One region of the Streptomyces sp. A2-16 genome, then DNA from elsewhere that is predicted to be linked to it. Evidence: riboswitches for the same ligand, from Rfam matches in the RefSeq annotation. Region 1 holds a riboswitch; each other region holds the start of a gene.
The links. A riboswitch is a leader RNA that binds a small molecule or an ion and turns the genes downstream of it on or off. The one in region 1 is predicted to bind thiamine pyrophosphate.
Positions count from the first base shown of each region.

Region 2: another riboswitch for thiamine pyrophosphate. It lies ahead of thiO (glycine oxidase ThiO); the one in region 1 lies ahead of thiC (phosphomethylpyrimidine synthase ThiC).
Region 3: another riboswitch for thiamine pyrophosphate. It lies ahead of IOD14_RS09065 (thiamine ABC transporter substrate-binding protein); the one in region 1 lies ahead of thiC (phosphomethylpyrimidine synthase ThiC).

Region 1 covers NZ_CP063808.1:9,712,473-9,719,602, reverse strand. Annotated here, with positions in the region: gene IOD14_RS43705 (DUF5326 family protein) at 110-322, shown strand; gene IOD14_RS43700 (helix-turn-helix domain-containing protein) at 854-1,588, shown strand; gene IOD14_RS43695 (SsgA family sporulation/cell division regulator) at 1,687-2,124, shown strand; gene IOD14_RS43690 (YibE/F family protein) at 2,226-4,007, opposite strand; TPP riboswitch at 4,080-4,269, shown strand; gene thiC (phosphomethylpyrimidine synthase ThiC) at 4,262-6,040, shown strand; gene IOD14_RS43680 (hypothetical protein) at 6,132-6,992, opposite strand.
Region 2 covers NZ_CP063808.1:7,526,620-7,533,749, forward strand. Annotated here, with positions in the region: gene IOD14_RS33860 (Rv2175c family DNA-binding protein) at 1-356, opposite strand, end outside; gene IOD14_RS33865 (FAD-dependent oxidoreductase) at 501-1,715, opposite strand; gene IOD14_RS33870 (hypothetical protein) at 1,748-2,098, opposite strand; TPP riboswitch at 2,151-2,263, shown strand; gene thiO (glycine oxidase ThiO) at 2,261-3,418, shown strand; gene thiS (sulfur carrier protein ThiS) at 3,415-3,615, shown strand; gene IOD14_RS33885 (thiazole synthase) at 3,618-4,412, shown strand; gene pknB (Stk1 family PASTA domain-containing Ser/Thr kinase) at 4,531-6,471, shown strand; gene IOD14_RS33895 (deoxyribonuclease IV) at 6,990-7,130, shown strand, end outside.
Region 3 covers NZ_CP063808.1:1,955,229-1,962,358, forward strand. Annotated here, with positions in the region: gene IOD14_RS09055 (hypothetical protein) at 356-577, opposite strand; gene rlmN (23S rRNA (adenine(2503)-C(2))-methyltransferase RlmN) at 747-1,853, shown strand; TPP riboswitch at 1,877-1,984, shown strand; gene IOD14_RS09065 (thiamine ABC transporter substrate-binding protein) at 1,981-3,057, shown strand; gene IOD14_RS09070 (iron ABC transporter permease) at 3,033-4,697, shown strand; gene IOD14_RS09075 (ABC transporter ATP-binding protein) at 4,697-5,719, shown strand; gene IOD14_RS09080 (maleylpyruvate isomerase family mycothiol-dependent enzyme) at 5,860-6,648, shown strand; gene IOD14_RS09085 (LAETG motif-containing sortase-dependent surface protein) at 6,762-7,130, opposite strand, start outside.

The DNA of each region.
Region 1 (7,130 bases):
TGCGAGGCCCCCGCGGCGGCACCCGCCGTCCTAGCATCGAGTGCAGGACATTGGTGGATCCGGTACCAGAGGGGCCGGACGGTGCCGGACTGCAGAGAGGTTGAGTGCGATGGGAGAGTTCTTCGCGGGACTGCCGTGGTGGGTCAAGTGGGTCGCGGTGCCCGTCATCGCCCTGGTCGTGTTCGGCGGGCTGATAGCGACGGTCGTGGGCTTCGTCATCGGCCTGCTCTTCAAGCTGCTGGTCTTCGTGGCCCTGGTCGGTGGACTCGTCTACGTCGTGCGGAAGTTCATGTCGAGCTCCTCCTCGCGCAGCGACTGGTGAGCGTCCGGAGCGGGCGGGGCGACCGGTAACAGGAATCACCTGTTCCCTCGGGCGAGGGAAGTTTCCCGGACGGGCCGTATACGTGCGGTGGCGGACCGTTAAAGTCCGGAACTCGACGCGGGGACGACCCCGCGAGCGGCGTACACCCCTCCCGTGTTCCCCCGCACGGACTGCCCCCTCGCGCTCCGGGAGTGACCCTTGGCCACGGTTGACACCGCACCCGCCCAGATCGACGCCCGCTCGACGACGCCTCCCGCACAACCGACGGCCTCGGAACGGCCGACGACTCCCGGAGGCCCGGAAACGCCCGCACAGCCGACGGCTCCGGCGGGACCGCAGGATCCCGTACGACCGCCTGCTCCGGTACGACCGTCAGCTCCTGTACCGCCGGCGGCTCCTGTACGACCGTCAACTCCAGTACGCTCTTCAGCCCTTGTACCGCCGGCGGCTCCCGTACGACCGTCAGCCCCCGTCCAGCGCCACACGGCACCGGCCCCCGAGCCTCCCGAACAGACCCACTCCGCGACCCTCATCGGGTCGGTCCAGCGCGCGATGCGCCTGCTCGAGTGCGTCGCCGAGCACGAAAACGGAGCCCCGGCCAAACAACTCGCCCGCGAGACCGGGCTGGCGCTCCCGACGGCCTACCACCTGCTGCGCACCCTCGTGCACGAGGGCTATCTGCGCCGCGACAAGGGCCTGTTCTTCCTCGGGGAGGCCGCCGAGCGGCTGAGCAGCAGTGGAGCCGAGCAGAAACGTCGCAGCACGGTCGTCGAGGCGCTCGCGCACTGGCGGGATCTGATCGGTGTACCGGTGTACTACGCGCAGTACCGGGACGGCGAGATCGAGGTCCTCTGCGTCTCCGACAGCCCCGGCACCCCGGCGGTCGAGGAGTGGGCCGACTTCCGCGAGACCGGCCACGCGCACGCCATCGGGCAGTGCCTGCTGGCCCAGCTGGACGACGAGGCCCGGCGCGACCACCTCGACCGGTACCCCGTGCAGTCCATCACCCCGTACACCGTGCGCGACGGCCACAGTCTGCTCCGGCGGCTCGAACGGACCGCGCGGATGGAGCCCGTGATCGAGCGTCAGGAGTACGCGCTGGGAACAGTGTGCGCGGCGATTCCGATCACGTTGGGTAACGCTGCGGCAACGATGGCCATCTCCCTGCCCGCCCATCAGGCGGACCGGTTGGTGGCCGCAACCCAGCAACTACAAGCAGAAATCGGGCGTTTGACGGGCTCGCTGGCGATCTCTATCAGTATCTGAAAACTCACTCCTTGTGATCTGTCGTACACGTTCAGCAAGATGCCACCAGTGTCAGAGGGATCATTCCCGGCCAACGAAGGCAGATGACGGGGTAGGCGATGCGCGAGTCCGTACAGGCAGAGGTCATGATGAGCTTTCTCGTCTCGGAGGAGCTCTCCTTCCGCATTCCGGTGGAGCTGCGCTACGAGGCCTGTGATCCTTACGCGGTCCGGCTGACCTTCCATCTCCCGGGCGACGCCCCGGTGACCTGGGCTTTCGGCCGCGAGCTGCTGATCGACGGCGTGGGCCGGCCCTGCGGCGAGGGTGATGTGCGGGTCGCGCCCGCCGGGGCCGACCTGTTGGGCGATGTCCTGATCCGGCTTCAGGTCGGCGGCGACCAGGCACTGTTCCGCTCGTCGACGGCGCCGATCATCGCGTTCCTCGACCGCACCGACAAGCTGGTCCCGCTGGGCCAGGAGGCAGCGCTGGCCGATTTCGACACCCATCTCGACGAGGCGCTGGACCGGATCCTGGCGGAGGAGCAGAGCGCGGGCTGAGGCCGTAGGGCGCCAGCGATGTGAAGGAACCTTCTTCTCGAGGTGGGAGGACGCAGGAACGCTTCTGCCGGAGCCGGGCCTGACCTGGCCCGGGGTTGCTCTCAGCGCCTGCGTCGCCGGCCCTTGCCACCGCGTCCCGTTGCCGGCCGGCTGTCGGCCGTGCCCGCGCTCGCACTCGTCGCCGGTACGGGCGTCGGCATACCTGCCCCTGCCCCGGAACCCATCGCCTCCGTCTCCGGGCGGTCGGCCGAGACCACGAGGGCGGCGAGGGCCGTGGTGACTGGTACCGAGGCGACGAGGCCGATCGAGCCGACCAGGGTGCGCACGATCTCCTCCGCCACCAGCTCGCTGTTGGCGACGGTCCCCACACTGGACTGCGCGATGGAGAAGAGCAGCAGCAGCGGCAGTGCGGCGCCGGCGTAGGCGAGGACGAGCGTGTTGACGACGGACGCGATGTGGTCGCGGCCGATCCGGATACCCGCGCGGTACAGACCGCGCCAGCCCATCGTCGGGTTGGCCTCGTGCAGCTCCCAGACCGCCGAGGTCTGTGTGACCGTCACGTCGTCGAGGACACCGAGCGAGCCGATGATGACGCCGGCGAGCAGCAGACCGCTCATGTCGATCGACGGATACAACCCGTGGATGAGACCGGTGTTGTCGTCGGTGTTGCCGGTGAGCGCGGCCCAGCCGATGAACTGCGAGCCGAGGATGCCGATCAGCACCAGGGAGATCAGCGTCCCCAGGACGGCAACGGAGGTTCTGGCCGACAGGCCGTGGCACATGTAGAGGGCGATCAGCATGATGGCGCTCGACCCGATCACCGCCACGAGCAGCGGGTTCGAGCCCTGGAGGATCGCGGGCAGGATGAAGAAGTTCAGCACCATGAAGCTGATGGCCAGCGCGACCAGCGCCATGACTCCGCGCAGCCGCCCGACGACCACGACGGCGAGCGCGAAGATGCCGGCGAGCAGTCCCATCGGCAGCTTGCGGTTCACGTCGGTGACCGAGTACTGCAGGTCCCTCGGCGCGGAGGGCTCGTACGCGACCACGACCTTCTGGCCCTCGTGCAACTGCCGCGACTGATCCGGCTGGACGATCTCCGTGAATGTACGGCCCGTGTCGTTGCCGGTGTCGACCCGGATCGTCGCCTTCTTGCAGGTGCCGTTCGCCTGCTGCTCGGCGGACGAGCCCTCGGCGGTAGAGGTGTCCCCGGTCGGGGTCTCCCCCGAGGCGTTCACCGACTTGCAGCTGACGCTCACGACCTTGGTGACGGTTGCCTGCTGGGTCTGCCGGTCGAAGCCGACCCCGGTGCGTTCGTGCCCCGGAGCGCCACCGGGCCAGAGCACCGCGAGCCCCACCAGCACGGCCACCCCGAACGGGATGAGGATCGCCGCGATGACCTTGCGCAGGTGCTTGGAGACGGGGGTTGCCGGCCCGTGGCTGTGACTGTGCGAGTGGCCGTGCCCACTGCCGGCACCGTGCCCGCTCCCGGACGCGGGCTCGCTCCCGTGCCCCTGTCCATGCCCGTGGCCATCGCCGGGACCATGACCGTCACCGGGACCCTGCCCGTGCCAGTCACCCCCACGGCCACCGCCGCTCCCCGGACCGCCGCCGCCACTCCGACCGCCACCGCCAGGGCCACCTCCGCCCGGGCCGCCTGGACCCGCGCCCTGACCTTGGCCGTAGTCGTGACCACCGCCATGTCCGCCGCCGTGCTCATGCTCGTGCCAGCCGTCGGCCCCGGTGTCCCCGAAACCTCTGGGGGAACCGCTGCCGTGGACGTGCCCGGAGCCACTGCCGGGGCCGTACCCAGGGCCGTCTCCGGAGCCCGGTCGGCGCGGAGGCTCGGACGGCGGGTACGGAGGCTGATGCGTCGTGGTCACCGACCGATCATCGCAAGAACGACAGGGGCCCTCTGTTCACCGCGCCCGAATTGACGCTAGCGTGGTGGCACCTTTTGTACACGCGGGAGCTCGGAGCACCGGGCTGAGAGGGCGCTGACCTCCGTCCCAGCGATGTTTCACGTGGAACGTCATCTCCAGCGAGTGACGTTCCCCACGAAACGTCGACAGACGGAAAACGCTGCGTCGACCGCCGAACCTGTTACCGGGTAATGCCGGCGTAGGGAGTAGGTCTCATGACCATCAAGGACGCGCGCACGCCTGCCTCCGACCAGATCGACGAGGAGGCCGGGAAGTCCATCGGCTGGCACAAGGCGTACGTCGAGGGCTCGCGCCCCGATCTGCGGGTGCCGGTCCGCCAGGTGCACCTCACCAACGGGCAGTCGGTCACGCTGTACGACACGTCGGGCCCGTACACCGATCCGCTCACCGAGACGGATGTCCGCCGGGGCCTGGTGCCGCTGCGGGAGAACTGGATCGTCGCCCGCGGTGACACCGAGGAGTACGCGGGTCGCCCGGTACGCCCCGAGGACGACGGGATCAAGCACACCTCACCGCGCGGTGGCCTGCGCAACCTCGACGCGGTCTTCCCGGGGCGGCCACGGCAGCCGCGCCGCAGCCGTGACGGCAAGGCGGTCACCCAGCTCGCCTACGCCCGCCGCGGTGAGATCACACCGGAGATGGAGTACGTGTCCATCCGGGAGAACGTCTCGCCCGAGGTGGTCCGCGAGGAGATCGCGGCGGGCCGCGCGGTGCTGCCGGCGAACGTCAACCACCCGGAGATCGAGCCGATGATCATCGGCAAGCGGTTCCTGGTGAAGGTCAACGCCAACATCGGCAACTCGGCGGTGACGTCCTCCATCGAGGAGGAGGTCGAGAAGATGACCTGGGCGACCCGCTGGGGCGCCGACACGGTCATGGATCTGTCCACCGGCCGCAACATCCACACCACGCGCGAGTGGGTGCTGCGCAACTCCCCCGTCCCCATCGGCACGGTGCCGCTCTACCAGGCCCTGGAGAAGGTCGACGGCAGGGCCGAGGAGCTGACCTGGGAGATCTACAAGGACACGGTCATCGAGCAGGCCGAGCAGGGCGTGGACTACATGACGGTCCACGCGGGCGTGCGCCTGCCGTACGTACCACTGACGGCCAACCGCAAGACGGGCATTGTCTCGCGTGGCGGCTCGATCATGGCGGCGTGGTGCCTCGCCCACCACAAGGAGTCGTTCCTGTACGAGAACTTCGAGGAGCTGTGCGAGATCCTCGCCGCCTACGACGTCACGTACTCGCTGGGAGACGGCCTCAGGCCCGGCTCGATCGCGGACGCCAACGACGAGGCGCAGTTCGCGGAGTTGCGCACGCTCGGGGAACTCAACCGGATCGCGAAGCGCTTCCACGTACAGACCATGATCGAGGGCCCGGGGCACGTCCCGATGCACAAGATCAAGGAGAACATCGACCTTCAGCAGGAGATCTGCGACGAAGCTCCGTTCTACACGCTCGGCCCGCTGACCACCGACGTCGCGCCGGCCTACGACCACATCACCTCCGGCATCGGCGCCGCGATGATCGCCTGGTGGGGCACCGCGATGCTCTGCTACGTCACGCCCAAGGAGCATCTGGGCCTGCCCAACCGGGACGACGTCAAGACGGGTGTCATCACCTACAAGATCGCCGCCCACGCGGCCGACCTCGCCAAGGGACACCCGGGCGCCCAGGAGTGGGACGACGCCCTCTCCGACGCACGCTTCGAGTTCCGCTGGGAGGACCAGTTCAACCTGGCCCTCGACCCCGACACAGCCCGCGAGTTCCACGACGAGACCCTCCCGGCCGAACCGGCCAAGACGGCCCACTTCTGCTCCATGTGCGGGCCGAAGTTCTGCTCGATGAAGATCTCCCAGGACATCCGCCGCCGCCACGGTGGCAGTCAGGAGGAGATCGAGGAGGGCATGGCCCAGAAGTCGAAGGAGTTCGCGGCGGCGGGCAACCGGGTTTATCTGCCGATCGCCGACTGACGCAGGCGAACCGTCGGCGGGTGGTCCGCGGTCGGGTCTTCGGCTTGCGCTCCCCGTGGTGGGGGCGCAAGCCGAGGGGCGGTGCCGGGTGTCACTCCGGCTGGTGCTCCGGCCCCCCGAAGTCCGGGCTGGTGTAGTCCGGGCTGGTGAAGCTCGGGCGGGCACCGGAGGCCCCGTCGCCCGGGCTGCTGAAGCCCGGGCGGTCGTAGCCGAGGCTGGGCATCCGGCTGGTCGGTGCGGGCGGTGCCGTGTGGTGCAGTGCGGCGGTGCCGGGGTCGGCCAGGGCCTCCCGGAGGAAGGGGAGGATGCCCCGTTCCAGCAGGGCCTCGCGCCAGGTGTCCCTGGCCCGTGCCACCTCCTCGCTCAGTTCGCCGTATCCCGCGTCCGGCGAGGGCTGGTTGCGCAGGGCGGTGATGAGCAGGCCGCCGGCGGCGACCAGGATCGCGGCCGCGGTCAGGGCACCGAAGACCCATCCGATAGTGATCATGGCGTGGGCGAACGCCGGCGGTGGGCTGAGCATCTGGAGGATGTAGCCCACGAGCAGGAAGATCGCCGCGGCGATTCCGGCGAGGACGGGCGTCAGGACGGCGGCGACGGCGACGGCGCCCGCACCGGCGGTCTCGGCGACCTCTCCCATGGTGGTGGCGAGCCCCATCGCACCCGTGCCCGACTCGGCGGGGCCGGGTTCGTGCACGGACGACAGGGTGGACGGCGCCGGACGGCGCTGTTCCTCGCGGACCTTCACGTAGTGCTGGTACTCGGTCGCCGCGGCCGCCGTGATGAGTGCGGTGGCGTTCAGCGCCATGGTGCGCAGCTGTTCGGGATTCAGCCGCTGTCCGACAGCGGCCAGTTCGGGACGGTGTGGTGCGGAGCGCAGCGCCTCATCGAGGATCCGCTCGTACTCTTGGCGGTCCTCGCTGTGCAGGTGCTGCGGAACGCTGTTCATGTGCATCCCCCGATGCTCCGTAGGGCTTGGGGCTCGCATGCCAACGAGCCGTCGGGCAGAAACGGAGGGGAGCCTGCTACGGATAACCAGATGGTAGAGCGGCGACGGCACAGGGTGACAGGGGGTTTCCAGAAATTGGCCTCT
Region 2 (7,130 bases), 2.2 Mb from region 1:
TGGGCCCGGCGCTTCACCTCCGTGCCGCGATTCTCGCTCAGGGCCTGCGCGGGGGTGCCGGGCAGGCTCTCGTCGGGGGTGAAGAGCCACTCCAGCATCTCTTCGTCTGTGAAGCCGTCGTCCCTCAGGAGCGTCAGGGTCCCGGTCAGACCCTTGACGACCTTCTGCTCGGCCACGTCGATGAAGGCGGCGGGGACGTGCAGCGCGCGGTTCTCACCACGGCGTACGGCGATGAGCTGGCCCTCCTTGACCAGCTGCCGCACCCGCGTCACCTCGACGTCGAGCAGCTCCGCGATGTCGGGGAGGGTGAGCCAGGCGGGGACGAGTGCATCGGTTTTTGCGTCAATCTCGGTCACGGGATTAAGCGTGCCATCCCGCACTGACAGTCGGAAGCCGGGGCGCCTCCGGCGGGGGAACAAAGGGCCCGATCGCCTGGTGGCGACCGTGCCGACAGCACGCGGACTGCCGCACGGGCCGCCTCCGCGCGCCCGCACCGCGGCCTACGCCGTCGCCGCCTTCAGGGGCCTCGCCGGGTCCGCCAGCAGCACCGGGTCCATCTCCGTGCCCGCCTCGATCAGGCGGCGGCCCTGGGCCAGGTCTCGGGGGCGGCCCACCGCGAGAAGGGCCACCAGGCGGTTCTCGCGCAGCCAGCACACCGTCCAGGCGGGACCGGACGGCTCGCCGCGCCACAGGGTCGTGTCGGCGGACGCGTGGTGGCCGGCGTACTGGACGAAGCGGCCGAACTGCTCGGACCAGAAGTACGGGACCGGGTCGTAGACCGTGGGCGTCTCGCCGAGGATGTCGGCGGCCACCGTGCGGGGGCCCTGGAGGGCGTTGTCCCAGTGGTGGATCAGCAGGCGCCCGCCGTACCTGCCCGAGGGGAAGGAGGCGCAGTCTCCGACGGCGTAGACGTCCGGCGCCGAGGTGCGCAGCCGGTTGTCGGCGACGACCTCGCGGTGGGCGCCCAGTTCGATGCCGGAACCGGCGAGCCAGGCCGTGGCGGGCCGGGCGCCGATCCCGACCACGACGGCCCCCGCGGCCACCCTGGAGCCGTCGTCCAGGACGACCTCGCCGGGCTCGACGCGCACCACGCGCGCGTGGGTGCGAAGGTCAGCTCCCGCGTCGGTGTACCAGGAGGTCATCGGAGCGGCCACCTCGGCGGGCAGCGCGCCCGCGAGCGGCCGGTCGGCGGCCTCCACGACGGTCACCGCGCAGCCCGCCTCGCGCGCGGCGGTGGCGAACTCGGCGCCGATCCAGCCCGCGCCGACGACCACGATGTCGTGCTGCCGGGCGAGCACGGGCCGCAGTCGCTCGGCGTCGTCCAGGGTGCGCAGCAGATGGACCCCGGGGACGCCCTCCGTGCCGGGCAGCCGGATCGGTTCGGCGCCGGTGGCGAGGACCAGGACGTCGTACGGCACGGGTCCGGCCTCGGTGTCCAGCTCGTGCGCCTCGGGGCGCAGGCCCAGCGCCTCACGGCCGAGCAGCAGTTCGATGCCGAGGGCCTCGAAGTCCACGTCGAAGGCGGAGCCCTCGGCCTTGCCGAGCAGCACGGCCTTGGAGAGCGGCGGACGGTCGTACGGCTGATGGGGCTCCGCGCCGATCACCGTGACGGTTCCCGAGAAGCCTTGCTCGCGCAGCGCGACCGCGGTCTGCACCCCGGCCATGCCCGCGCCGACCACGACCACCCGCCGCTGCGCCTGCGTCCGCTCGCTCATTTGATCACCATAGCCAGCTGACAATCAGTCAGTCAGGGGTCGTGCCGAGTGACCTGCTCCACAACGCTCGTCCCGCTGCCCGGCTGCGACTCCCACTCCCACGTCTCCTCCAGCCGCACCCGGCCGTCGGGAAGCTCGACGACCGTGGAGACACAGTGCCCGCAGGACGTCGTGCCGTCGTGCTTGAGCTGTACGTACCGGAAGTCGAGGCGGTCCCCCGCGCGCGTGCCGACCAGATGCCCGCGTACGACGTCACCGCCCGCGTACTCGGCCCAGATCTCCCCGTCCTTCTCGTGGTAGGTGAAGCGGGTCCGCGTACCCACCTGACCTGGGGCCTGGTCGGCCACCGGGGCGAGGACGAGGCCGTCGAGCGAGCGGGGCATGGTGCGAGGCTCCCTTACAGAGGCGTGGAACGAAGGGCTAGGGTGGCCAACGTAGAGCACTCGCGGGAGCCCGGACGCACCGGGCTGAGAGGGAGGCTGGGCGGCCTCCGACCGTACGAACCTGATCCGGGTCATGCCGGCGAAGGGAGGGGCTGGACGCCCATGTCCTCACGTACGTCAGACGTCCTCGTCGTCGGGGGCGGCATCATCGGCCTGGTCACGGCCTGGCGGGCCGCGCAACGCGGTCTCACCACGGCCGTCGTGGACCCGGAACCGGGCGGCGGGGCCGCCCAGGTGGCCGCCGGGATGCTGGCCGCGGTCACCGAACTGCACTACGGCGAGCAGACCCTGCTGGGCCTGAATCTCGCCTCGGCCCACCGCTATCCCGACTTCGCGGCCGAGCTCACCGAGCTGACCGGGCACGACCTCGGCTACCGCCGGTGCGGCACGCTCGCCGTCGCCCTGGACGCCGACGACCGCGCCCACCTGCGCGAACTGCACGCGCTCCAGCGGCAGTCGGGGCTGGAGTCGGAGTGGCTGTCGGGACGGGAGTGCCGGCGCCTGGAGCCGATGCTCGCGCCAGGGGTGCGCGGCGGGCTGCGGGTGGACGGCGACCACCAGATCGATCCGCGCCGCCTCACGCGCGCGTTGCTGGCCGCCTGCGAGCGGATGGGCGTGGTCTTCCACCGCACATGGGCGGAACGCCTTCGTGTCGTCCGGGACCGGGCCGCCGGGGTCGCCACCACGGACGGCGAGGAACTGGACGCGGACCAGGTGGTGCTCGCCGCCGGCAGCCTCAGCGGCCGCCTGGAAGGGGTCCCGCAGGCCCTCCTGCCTCCCGTACGGCCCGTGAAGGGACAAGTCGTGCGGCTGACCGTGCCGCCGCACCAGGCGCCCTTCCTGAGCCGTACCGTGCGGGCCGTCGTGCGCGGCAGCCACGTCTACCTGGTGCCGCGCGAGAGCGGCGAGCTGGTGATCGGCGCGACCAGCGAGGAGCTGGGCTGGGACACGACGGTGACCGCGGGCGGGGTGTACGAACTGCTGCGGGACGCGCACGAACTGGTCCCCGGCATCACCGAACTGCCGCTGACGGAGACCCGCGCGGGACTGCGTCCGGGCTCCCCGGACAACGCCCCGCTGCTCGGCCCGACGGAACTGCCCGGCCTTCTGCTGGCCACCGGGCACTACCGCAACGGCGTGCTCCTGACGCCGGTCACCGGGGACGCGCTGGCGCACGCGCTGACCACCGGTGAACTGCCGGACGTGGCACGCCCGTTCACCCCCGGGCGGTTCCTGGAGTCCGTGGAGCAGCCGGCATGAACATCTCCGTCAACGGGGAGCCGCGCCAGTTCGCTCCCGGCACGGCTCTCGACACCGTCGTACGGGCCCTGTCCCCGGCGCCCTCCGGAGTCGCGGCCGCGCTCAACGAGACCGTCGTCCCGCGCGCGCAGTGGCCGTCCACGTCCCTCTCCGAGGGAGACCGCGTGGAAGTCCTCACCGCCGTCCAAGGAGGCTGACCATGGCCGACGACCCCTTTGTCATCGGCGGTACGCCCTTCTCGTCCCGGCTGATCATGGGCACGGGCGGAGCCCCCAGCCCGGAGGTGCTGGAGCGGGCGCTGATCGCCTCCGGCACGGAGCTGACGACGGTCGCGATGCGACGCGTGAACCCCTCGGTGCACGGCTCGGTGCTGTCCGTGCTCGAGAAGCTCGGCATCCGGGTGCTCCCGAACACGGCGGGCTGCTTCACCGCCGGAGAAGCCGTCCTGACGGCCCGCCTCGCGCGCGAGGCGCTCGGCACCGACCTGGTCAAGCTGGAGGTCATCGCCGACGAGCGGACCCTGCTGCCGGACCCGATCGAGCTGCTGGACGCGGCGGAGACCCTGGTGGACGACGGCTTCACGGTGCTGCCGTACACCAACGACGACCCCGTGCTGGCCCGCAAGCTGGAGGACGCGGGCTGCGCGGCGATCATGCCGCTCGGCTCCCCGATCGGCTCCGGGCTCGGCATCCGCAACCCGCACAACTTCCAGCTGATCGTCGAGCACGCGCGCGTGCCGGTGATCCTGGACGCGGGGGCGGGCACCGCCTCGGACGCGGCGCTGGCGATGGAGCTGGGGTGCGCGGGGGTGATGCTCGCCTCGGCGGTCACCCGGGCACAGGAGCCGGAGCTGATGGCGCACGCGATGCGGCACGCGGTGGAGGCGGGACGGCTGGCGTACCGGGCGGGACGGATTCCGCGGCGGCACTTCGCCCAGGCGTCGTCCCCGGTGGACGGCAGGGCCGAACTGGATCCGGAGCGTCCGGCCTTCTGAACACACGTTCGACAATGGACACGAGCAGGTGCGACCTCCGTCACAGGACAGCTGCAGTACCGCCCCTATCTCCGCCGAACCGGATGGACTGTCAGCGACGGCTCGTACACTCGCCTGCGTGGATACGACCCTTCAGGACCCGCTGGTCGGGCAGATGCTCGACGGCCGCTACCGCGTGGACGCGCGGATCGCGGTCGGCGGGATGGCCACGGTCTACCGGGCCCTGGACACCCGTCTGGACCGTGTGCTCGCCCTCAAGGTGATGCACCCCGCGCTCGCGGCGGACGGGACCTTCGTCGAGCGGTTCATCCGGGAGGCCAAGTCCGTCGCCCGGCTCGCCCACCCCAACGTGGTGCAGGTCTTCGACCAGGGCACCGACGGGTCGTACGTCTATCTCGCCATGGAGTACGTCGCCGGCTGCACCCTGCGTGACGTGCTGCGCGAGCGCGGGGCCCTGCAGCCGCGCGCCGCCCTGGACATCCTGGAGCCGGTCCTCGCCGCGCTCGGCGCCGCGCACCGCGCAGGCTTCGTGCACCGCGACATGAAGCCGGAGAACGTCCTGATAGGGGACGACGGCAGGGTCAAGGTCGCCGACTTCGGGCTCGTGCGGTCCGTGAACACCGTGACCAGCACCACCGGAGCCGTCCTCGGCACTGTCTCCTACCTGTCCCCGGAGCAGATCGACCAGCCCGGCACCGCCGACGCCCGCGTCGACGTGTACGCGTGCGGTGTCGTCCTGTACGAAATGCTGACCGGCAGCCAGCCGCACGAGGGCGAATCCCCCGCGATCGTCCTCTACAAGCACCTCCACGAGGACGTCCCGCCCCCGTCGGCCGTGGTCCCGGGACTGCCGTACGAACTGGACGAACTGGTCGCGTCGGCCACCGCCCGCACCCCGGACCTGCGCCCGTACGACGCCGTGGCCCTGCTCGCGCAGACCCGCGAGGCCCACGGCAGGCTGACCCCCGACCAGCTGGACGCGGTGCCGCCGCAGGCGCTCCCCACGGAGTACGCGGGCGCCGACAACCGTACGAGCGTGATCCCGCGCACCCTCACCGTGCCGCGCCCGCTCCCGGTCAACGAGGACGAGCCGGAACCGGTCCACCACCGCACCAGCGTCCTGGAGAGCCCGCCGCTCCCCCCGTCCCGGCGCGGCCGCTCCTCCCGCGGCGGCTCCCGGCGCGGCCCCCTCCTGATCGTCGCCGCGGTCCTGCTGGCCCTCGGCCTCGGGGCGGGCGTCTGGTACATCAACTCCGGCCAGTTCACCCGCGTCCCGGCCCTGCTGACGAAGACCGAGACCCAGGCGAGGGACCGGCTGGAGGAGGCCGGGCTGGAGGCCGGGAAGGTCACCTACGCCTACAGCGACACGGTGAAGCGCGGCACCGTCATCAGCACGGACCCCGAGGTGGGCGCCCGCATACGGAACAACGACTCCGTGTCGATCACCGTGTCCAAGGGCCCGCAGACGGTGAAGGTGCCCGATATGGACGGCTATGAACTCGGCAGGGCGAGAGCTCGGCTGAAGACGGAAGGCCTGCAACCGGGCATGGTCACCCGGGAGTTCAGCGAGGACGTCCCCAAGGGCTTTGTGATCGGCACCGACCCCCAGAGCGGCACCACGCTCCGCGCCGGCTCGGCGATCGCGCTCACCGTCAGCAAGGGCGCCCCGGTCGACGTCCCCGACGTCACCGGCGAGGACCTGGCCGACGCGAAGTCCGACCTCACGAAGGCCGGCCTGAAGGTGAAGATCGCCACGGCCCGGATCAACTCCGAGTACGACGCGGGCCAGGTCGCCAGGCAGAGCCCCGAGCCCGACAGCCAGGCCGCCGAGGGCGACACCATCACCCTGACCATCTCCAAGGGCCCCGAGATGATCGAGGTCCCGGACGTCACGGGCGACAGCGTCGACGACGCCAAGTCCGCGCTGGAGGACGCCGGATTCCAGGTCGACGAGGACCGCGGCCTGCTCGGCCTGTTCGGCGACACCGTGAAGAAGCAGTCGGTGGAGGGCGGCGACACGGCACCGAAGGGGTCGACGATCACCATCACGATCCGCTGAGACGCGTGACGGGGTGCCGGGTTCGGTCGTCGTGCGACGGTCAGCTGCGCTGGGCTGGAGCCGGGCGCGTATGGGGGTGCCGGGTCAGGTGGTCGGGCGGGTGCGGGTGCATCGTGGCTGGTCGCGCAGTTCCCCGCGCCCCTGGGGGGTTGCCTGACCCGGCGCCAGGGCGGTCCGTTCGCCGGACCGTGCGGCACGACGGGGCGCAAGCCGCGTACGGCGAGAAGGGGACGGGGTGGGGGGTGTCCGCCCGCAGCGGCCGGCGTCCGGCATCCCGTACTGCTGGATCGACAGCTACCGCCGGACCGAGGACGGACACCCCTCACCCCGGCCCCGACCCACCCACCGGGGCCCATGCGCTACACACGCCCCCACCGAACCCGCAGCTGCGCCGCAGGCATCCAGGGGCGCGGGACCGTGTCGATATGCGGCTCCGCCGCGTGGGCGCAAAACCCCAGCCCCCACCGAACCCGCACCCACCACCGCCCCCGCGCCGCAGGCAATGGCACCCTTGACCAGTGACAACTCAGCGCAACCCCATCGGCGGCCACATCCCCGTGGCCGGCGGTCTGCATTCCGTAGGCCTCTCCTACGCCCGTGACCTCGACGCAGAAACCGTGCAGGTCTTCGTCGCCAATCCGCGCGGCTGGGCCACACCC
Region 3 (7,130 bases), 7.8 Mb from region 1:
GAGCGACACACCTAGAGCTCGCCATCTCCAGGGTTGAACCCGTGTCGTTCGGGTGGGTGTTCTATTGGTGCGCGCGACAGGACATCGGTCGTCCCGCCGGCCAACGGCCCTCACTCGGCGGGAACGGCCCTTTCCTGGTGGATCAGGAGCGCGAGCGGATTATCCGAGCTGCGACCAGCAGGCCCGTACCCCTGCAGATCGCGGAATACGAGCGTCGGCTGCGGCGTGAGGCTCATGTCGGGAACGCGGCGGCGAAGCGCGCTGTGCAGCAAGGAGGTACAGCAGCCACTGCACCCGTAGCCGACCGCCATCAGCCTCCGACGGCCGACTGATCTGCCGAGCAGACCCCGGCAGATCATGCGAACGGCGACAGGCCCTTGCTCCCCAGGTGAGCGAGCAACGAGTCGAGGCAGGCGTCCGGCGTGGTCAGGTCGGCCCGGAAGAACGACTCCTCGCCGAGGGGCCCGCCGCTGACGATGACCATCCATGCCGCCCGTCCCTCGACCATGCGGTCACCGTCGACCTTGAAGAAAGCCGTGACTCCGCGCTCGGCCAGCCACTCCATCAGTTCGAGCATGTCCACGCGCACCCCTCCGGGGAGATCATCCCATCCCCGGCGGCACGGCTCCTGGGCCGCAACCGGACCGTCCGAAGCCGGCCACGACGACAGCCGGCGCCCACAGGTGACCACCCCCACCCCGCTGTGGCCCGGGCCCCCCGCGTTGATCTGCCACACTGGAAGGGTTATGCCTGCACCCGGAGAACTCACTTTCGTCGCCCCCCGCGGAGCCAAGAAGCCGCCGCGGCACCTTGCCGATCTCACGCCTGCCGAGCGCAAAGAGGCTGTTGCCGAGATCGGGGAGAAGCCGTTTCGTGCCAAGCAGCTCTCGCAGCACTACTTCGCGCGGTACGCGCACGACCCGGCGGAGTGGACGGACATCCCGGCCGGTGCGCGCGGGAAGCTCCAGGAGGCGTTGCTTCCCGAGCTCATGACCGTCGTACGGCATCTGTCGACCGACCAGGGGACCACGCGCAAGACGCTGTGGCGGCTGTTCGACGGGACGCTCGTGGAGTCGGTGCTGATGCGGTACCCGGACCGGGTGACCATGTGCATCAGCTCGCAGGCCGGGTGCGGGATGAACTGTCCCTTCTGTGCGACGGGACAGGCCGGGCTGGATCGCAATCTGTCCGCGGCCGAGATCGTCCATCAGATCGTCGACGGGATGCGGGCGCTCAGGGACGGGGAGGTCCCCGGGGGTCCTGCGCGGCTGTCCAACATCGTCTTCATGGGGATGGGCGAGCCCCTCGCCAACTACAAGCGGGTCGTCACCGCCATCCGCGCGCTCACCGATCCCGCGCCGGACGGGCTCGGGCTGTCGCAGCGCGGCATCACCGTGTCGACCGTCGGGCTCGTGCCCGCCATTCACCGGTTCGCCGACGAAGGCTTCAAGTGCCGGCTCGCGATCTCGCTCCACGCTCCCGATGACGAACTGCGCGACACCCTCGTCCCCGTGAACACGCGGTGGAAGGTGCGCGAGGTCCTCGACGCCGGGTTCGAGTACGTCGAGAAGTCCGGACGGCGGCTCAGCATCGAGTACGCGCTCATCCGGGACATCAACGACCAGGCCTGGCGCGGTGACCGGCTCGGGCGGCTGCTCCGGGGCAAGCCCGTGCACGTCAACCTCATCCCGCTGAACCCGACCCCGGGGTCGAAGTGGACCGCGTCGCGGCCCGAGGACGAGAAGGCCTTCGTCGAGGCGATCGCCGCGCACGGTGTGCCGGTGACCGTCCGGGACACCCGTGGTCAGGAGATCGACGGGGCCTGTGGCCAGCTCGCGGCCACCGAGCGGTAGTCTGACGAACGTACGTACACCTTCATATCCGACAGGGGAGCGCCACAGCGCTGAGAGTGCGGCAATCGGGCCGCAGACCCTCTGAACCTCGCCCAGGTCATTCTGGGTAGGAAGTTCGGTCATCACCGTGAACAACAAGAAGCTTCTCGCTGCCGTGGTCGGCCTCGGTCTCGTCACGCTGTCCGCCTGCGGGTCCTCGTCCGACGACAGCAGTGGCGGCGACTCCAAGACCGTCACCCTCGTCAGCCACGACTCCTGGGCCGTCTCCAAGAACGTCCTGGCCGACTTCGAGAAGAAGTCCGGCTACAAGGTCAAGGTCCTGGAGGACGGCGACGCCGGGCAGGCCGTCAACAAGGCCATCCTCACCAAGGACAACCCGCAGGGCGACGTCTTCTTCGGCGTCGACAACACCCTGCTCTCCCGCGCGCTCGACAACGGCCTCTTCCAGTCGTACGAGGCGAAGGGCGCCGACCGGATCAAGGCCGAGTACCGGGCCGACCAGGACAAGCACCGGGTCACGCCCATCGACACCGGCGACATCTGCGTCAACTACGACAAGGCCTGGTTCACCGCGCACAAGCTCCAGCCGCCGACGTCGTACGACGATCTGATCAAGCCCGCCTACAAGAACCTCCTCGTCACCGAGAACGCCTCCACGTCCTCACCGGGGCTCGGATTCCTGCTCGGGTCCGCCGCGAAGTACGGGGACGACGGCTGGCAGGGTTACTGGAAGAAGCTCAAGGACAACGGCGTCAAGGTCGTCGACGGCTGGGAGCAGGCCTACAACGAGGAGTTCTCCGGGTCGGCCGGCGGCAAGAAGGCCAAGGCCGATCGGCCGCTCGTCGTCTCCTACGCCTCCTCGCCGCCCGCCGAGGTGATCTACGCCGACCCGAGGCCGAAGACCGCGCCCACCGGGGTCGCCGACGGCACCTGCTTCCGGCAGATCGAGTACGCCGGGCTGCTCAGCAACGCCAAGAACAGCAAGGGCGGCAAGGCGTTCCTGGACTTCCTGCTCACCAAGGAGTTCCAGCAGGACATGCCGCTCAACATGTTCGTCTATCCGGTGGTGGAGGGGGCCGCGGTACCGGCCGAGTTCACCGAGTACGGTCCGCAGGCCAAGGATCCCGAGACCATGGATCCGGCCAAGATCGCCGACAACCGTGACGACTGGGTCAAGTCGTGGACCTCGCTCGTACTGAGGTAGCCGGCAGGCGCAGGGGCAGCGCGGCGCGGCTCGGTCTCATGGCCGTGCCCGTCGCGTTCTTCGCCGTCTTCTTCGCCTATCCCGTCGCCGCGATCGTCACGCGCGGCCTCAAGACCGACGGGACGTGGCAGCTCGGCAGGATCACCGACGTCCTCACCCAGCCGGACATCCGGCACGTCCTGTGGTTCACCACCTGGCAGGCGCTCGCCTCCACCGTGCTCACGCTGCTGATCGCGCTCCCCGGCGCGTACGTCTTCGCGCGCTTCGACTTCCCCGGCAAGCAGATCCTGCGGGCCGTGGTCACCGTCCCCTTCGTCCTGCCGACCGTCGTCGTCGGCACGGCCTTCCTGGCGCTGGTCGGCCGCGGCGGACTGCTGGACGAGCTGTGGGGCGTACGGCTGGACACCACCGTGTGGGCGATCCTGCTCGCGCACGTCTTCTTCAACTACGCGGTCGTCGTACGGACCGTCGGCGGACTGTGGGCCCAGCTCGACCCGCGTCAGGAGGAGGCCGCGCGGATGCTGGGCGCGTCCAGGCTCGCGGCCTGGCGGACGGTCACCCTCCCGGCGCTCGGGCCGGCCGTGGCCGCCGCCGCGCTGATGGTCTTCCTGTTCACCTTCACCTCCTTCGGCGTGGTCCAGATCCTCGGCGGGCCGACCTTCTCCACCCTCGAAGTGGAGATCTACCGCCAGACCTCCGAGATCTTCGACCTCTCCACGGCCGCCGTGCTGACGCTCATCCAGTTCGTCGCGGTGGGCGCGGTCCTCGCCCTGCACGCGTGGACGGTACGACGCCGGGAGACGGCCCTGCGGCTCGTGGACGCCTCCGGCACCGCCCGGCGGCCGCGCGGGGCGGGGGAGCGGTCGCTGCTGGCCGGGGTCGTCGCGATCATCGCCGTACTCCTGCTGCTGCCGCTCGCCGTGCTGGTCCAGCGGTCGCTCGACGCACCCGACTTCGGCTACTACCGGGCGCTGACGAGCTCCGACGGCGGGGTCTTCCTCGTCCCGCCGATCGAGGCGGTCGGGAACTCGCTGGAGTACGCCCTCGCCGCGACCGCCATCGCGGTGGCGATCGGAGGGCTCGCGGCGGCCGCGTTGACCAGGCGGGACGCGGGGCGGTTCGTACGGGGCTTCGACGCGCTGCTGATGCTGCCGCTCGGGGTGTCCGCGGTGACCGTCGGCTTCGGGTTCCTGATCTCCCTCGACGAGCCGCCGCTGGACCTCAGACAGTCCTGGATCCTGGTGCCGCTCGCGCAGGCGCTGGTCGGGGTGCCGTTCGTCGTGCGGACCATGCTGCCGGTGCTGCGGGCCGTGGACCACCGGCTGCGGGAGGCCGCGGCCGTGCTCGGGGCCTCGCCGTGGCGGGTGTGGCGGGAGATCGACCTGCCCATGGTGCGGCGGGCGCTGCTGATCGCGGCGGGCTTCGCCTTCGCCGTGTCGCTGGGCGAGTTCGGGGCGACCGTGTTCATCGCACGGCCCGACAACCCCACCCTGCCGGTCGCCGTGGCCCGGCTGCTCGGACGTGCCGGTGATCTCAACTACGGCCAGGCGATGGCCCTTTCGACCATCCTGATGATCGTGTGCGCGGTGGCGCTGCTGGCCCTTGAACGGCTGCGGACCGACCGGACCGGGGAGTTCTGATGCTGCTGAGCCTTGCGGACGCGACGGTACGGTTCGGCGGGCGGGCCGTGCTCGACGGGGTCGGCCTGGATGTCGCCGAGCACGAGATCGTGTGTGTGCTCGGGCCGAGCGGCAGCGGCAAGTCGACGCTGCTGCGGGCGGTGGCCGGACTCCAGCCGCTCGACGAGGGGCGGGTGCTGCTCGACGGGCGCGACCAGGCCGGGGTGCCCGCGCACCGACGCGGGGTCGGGCTGATGTTCCAGGACCATCAGCTGTTCCCGCAGCGGGACGTGGGGGCCAACGTGGCCTTCGGGCTGCGGATGCACTCCGTCGCGAGAGCACAACGGGACGAGCGGGTGAGGGAGTTGCTCGACCTCGTCGGACTGCCGGGCGCCGGTCGCCGGGCCGTCGGCTCGCTGTCCGGCGGTGAGCAGCAGCGGGTCGCGCTGGCCCGGGCACTTGCCCCCCGGCCCCGGCTGCTGATGCTCGACGAGCCGCTCGGGCAGCTGGACCGTTCGCTGCGGGAGCGGCTGGTGGTCGAACTGCGGGAGCTGTTCGGGCGGTTGGGCACCACCGTGCTCGCGGTCACCCACGACCAGGGCGAGGCCTTCGCGCTCGCCGACCGGGTCGTGGTGATGCGGGACGGGCGGATCGCCCAGTCCGGTACGCCGCTTGAGGTGTGGCAGCGGCCGGCCGACGAGTTCGTGGCCCGCTTCCTCGGCTTCGAGAACGTGGTCGAGGGGACGGTGACGGGCGAGGCCGCGGACACGGTGTGGGGCAAGGTGCCGGTGCCCCCGGGAGCCGCCCAGGGGGTCCGGAGCGTGCTGGTGCGGCCGGTGGGAGTGCGGCTCGTGGCGGCCGACGACGGACTGCGCTGCACGGTCGCCGCGCGCACCTTCAAGGGCACCCATGTCGCCGTACATCTGCAACCCGCGGACGGCGGGCCGCGGTTGGAGGCCGCGTGCGCGCTGCGGGAGGCGCCGGGGGTCGGGGACGCGGTCGGGGTGGAGTTCGACGCGGCCGACATCGTCGTGCTGGGCTGACGCGGGCGGCAGCGTCGTGGTGGGCTGGCGTGGGTGTGGGCCACAGCGATCGCGGGCGGGCCAGATCGTCGTGCTGGGCTGACGCGGGCGGGTTGAAATCGTCGTGCTCGGGCGGTGTGGGCGGACATAGGGTGCGGGGCATGACGCTGCTCGCACATGACCGTTACTGCGACGAGATCGCCCATCAGGTGGGCCGGTTGAGGGCCGTGGTGACCTCCGGGGCCGACCTGGCGGTGACCGTGCCGACGTGCCCGGACTGGTCGCTGGAGCGGCTGGTGAGGCACACCGGGGGCGCTCTGCGCTGGGTGGAGCTGATGGTGCGGACCCGGGCCCAGGAGGAAGTGCCCGAGGAGCAGGTGCCGTCGGGGGAGGGGCCCGAGGACGCGGGTGAGCTGGACGCGTGGCTCGCCGAGACCGGCGACATGCTCGTCGCCGCGCTGCGGGAGGCCGGGCCGGACACCGAGGTGTGGTCCTGGGCCGGGGTTCCCACCTCCGGGTTCTGGGCCCGGCGGATGGCGCACGAGCTGACCGTCCACCGCGCCGACGCCACGCTCGCCGCCGGGCTGCCCTACGAGGTCGCCCCGGAGATCGCCGCCGACGCGATCGACGAGTGGCTGCAGATCGTGGAGTTCGTGCAGCGGACCATGCCGCACGACGAGGCACGGGAGCTGCGCGGGCCGGGGCGGAGCATCCATCTGCACGCCACCGACACGGCCGCGGAGCTGAACGCGGAGTGGCTGATCGGATTCACCGAGGACGTCATCGCCTGGCGGCGCGGGCACGAGAAGGCGACCGTCGCGCTGCGGGGGCCGCTGACCTCGGTCATGCTCGCCTTCTACCGCCGACTGCCGCTGGACAGCCCGGAGTTGGAGGTGCTCGGAGAGCGCCGGCTGCTGGAGTTCTGGCTGGAGCGGGCGAGCTTCGGGTGACCCGGGGGAGCGGGCGCCAAGGGGAGGGGTGAACCTCGTGCCGGTGGGTTTCCGGTGAACATGGCGACGGCCCGCCCCCGTTGGAGGGACGGGCCGTCGAAATGCTGTGGGCGTCAGCGGGAGCTGCTCGCTCCACGGCGGCGCAGGCCGAAGAAGACCGCTCCGCCGCCGATCGCCACGAGCGCGATCGCGATCCCGGCGATCAGACCGGTGTTGGAGTTGGCGCCGGTCTCGGCGAGGTTGGAGTCACCGGCGGCCGGCGACGGGGCGTTGCTCTCGACGGTCGCCGGGGCGGTGGTGCCCTCGGAGGCCGACGGGGTCGGGGTCGGGGACTCCTCGGCCGGGGTGCTGGCGGAGTCCGACGGGGTGGGCGTGGGCGTCGGGGTCGGCGTGTCCTCGGTCTTGCAGGCGGTCGCCGGGGTGATCAGGTTCGGCTTGATGTCCTCGCCCTTGATGTAGGGCAGGGCCTCGACGTGGATGCG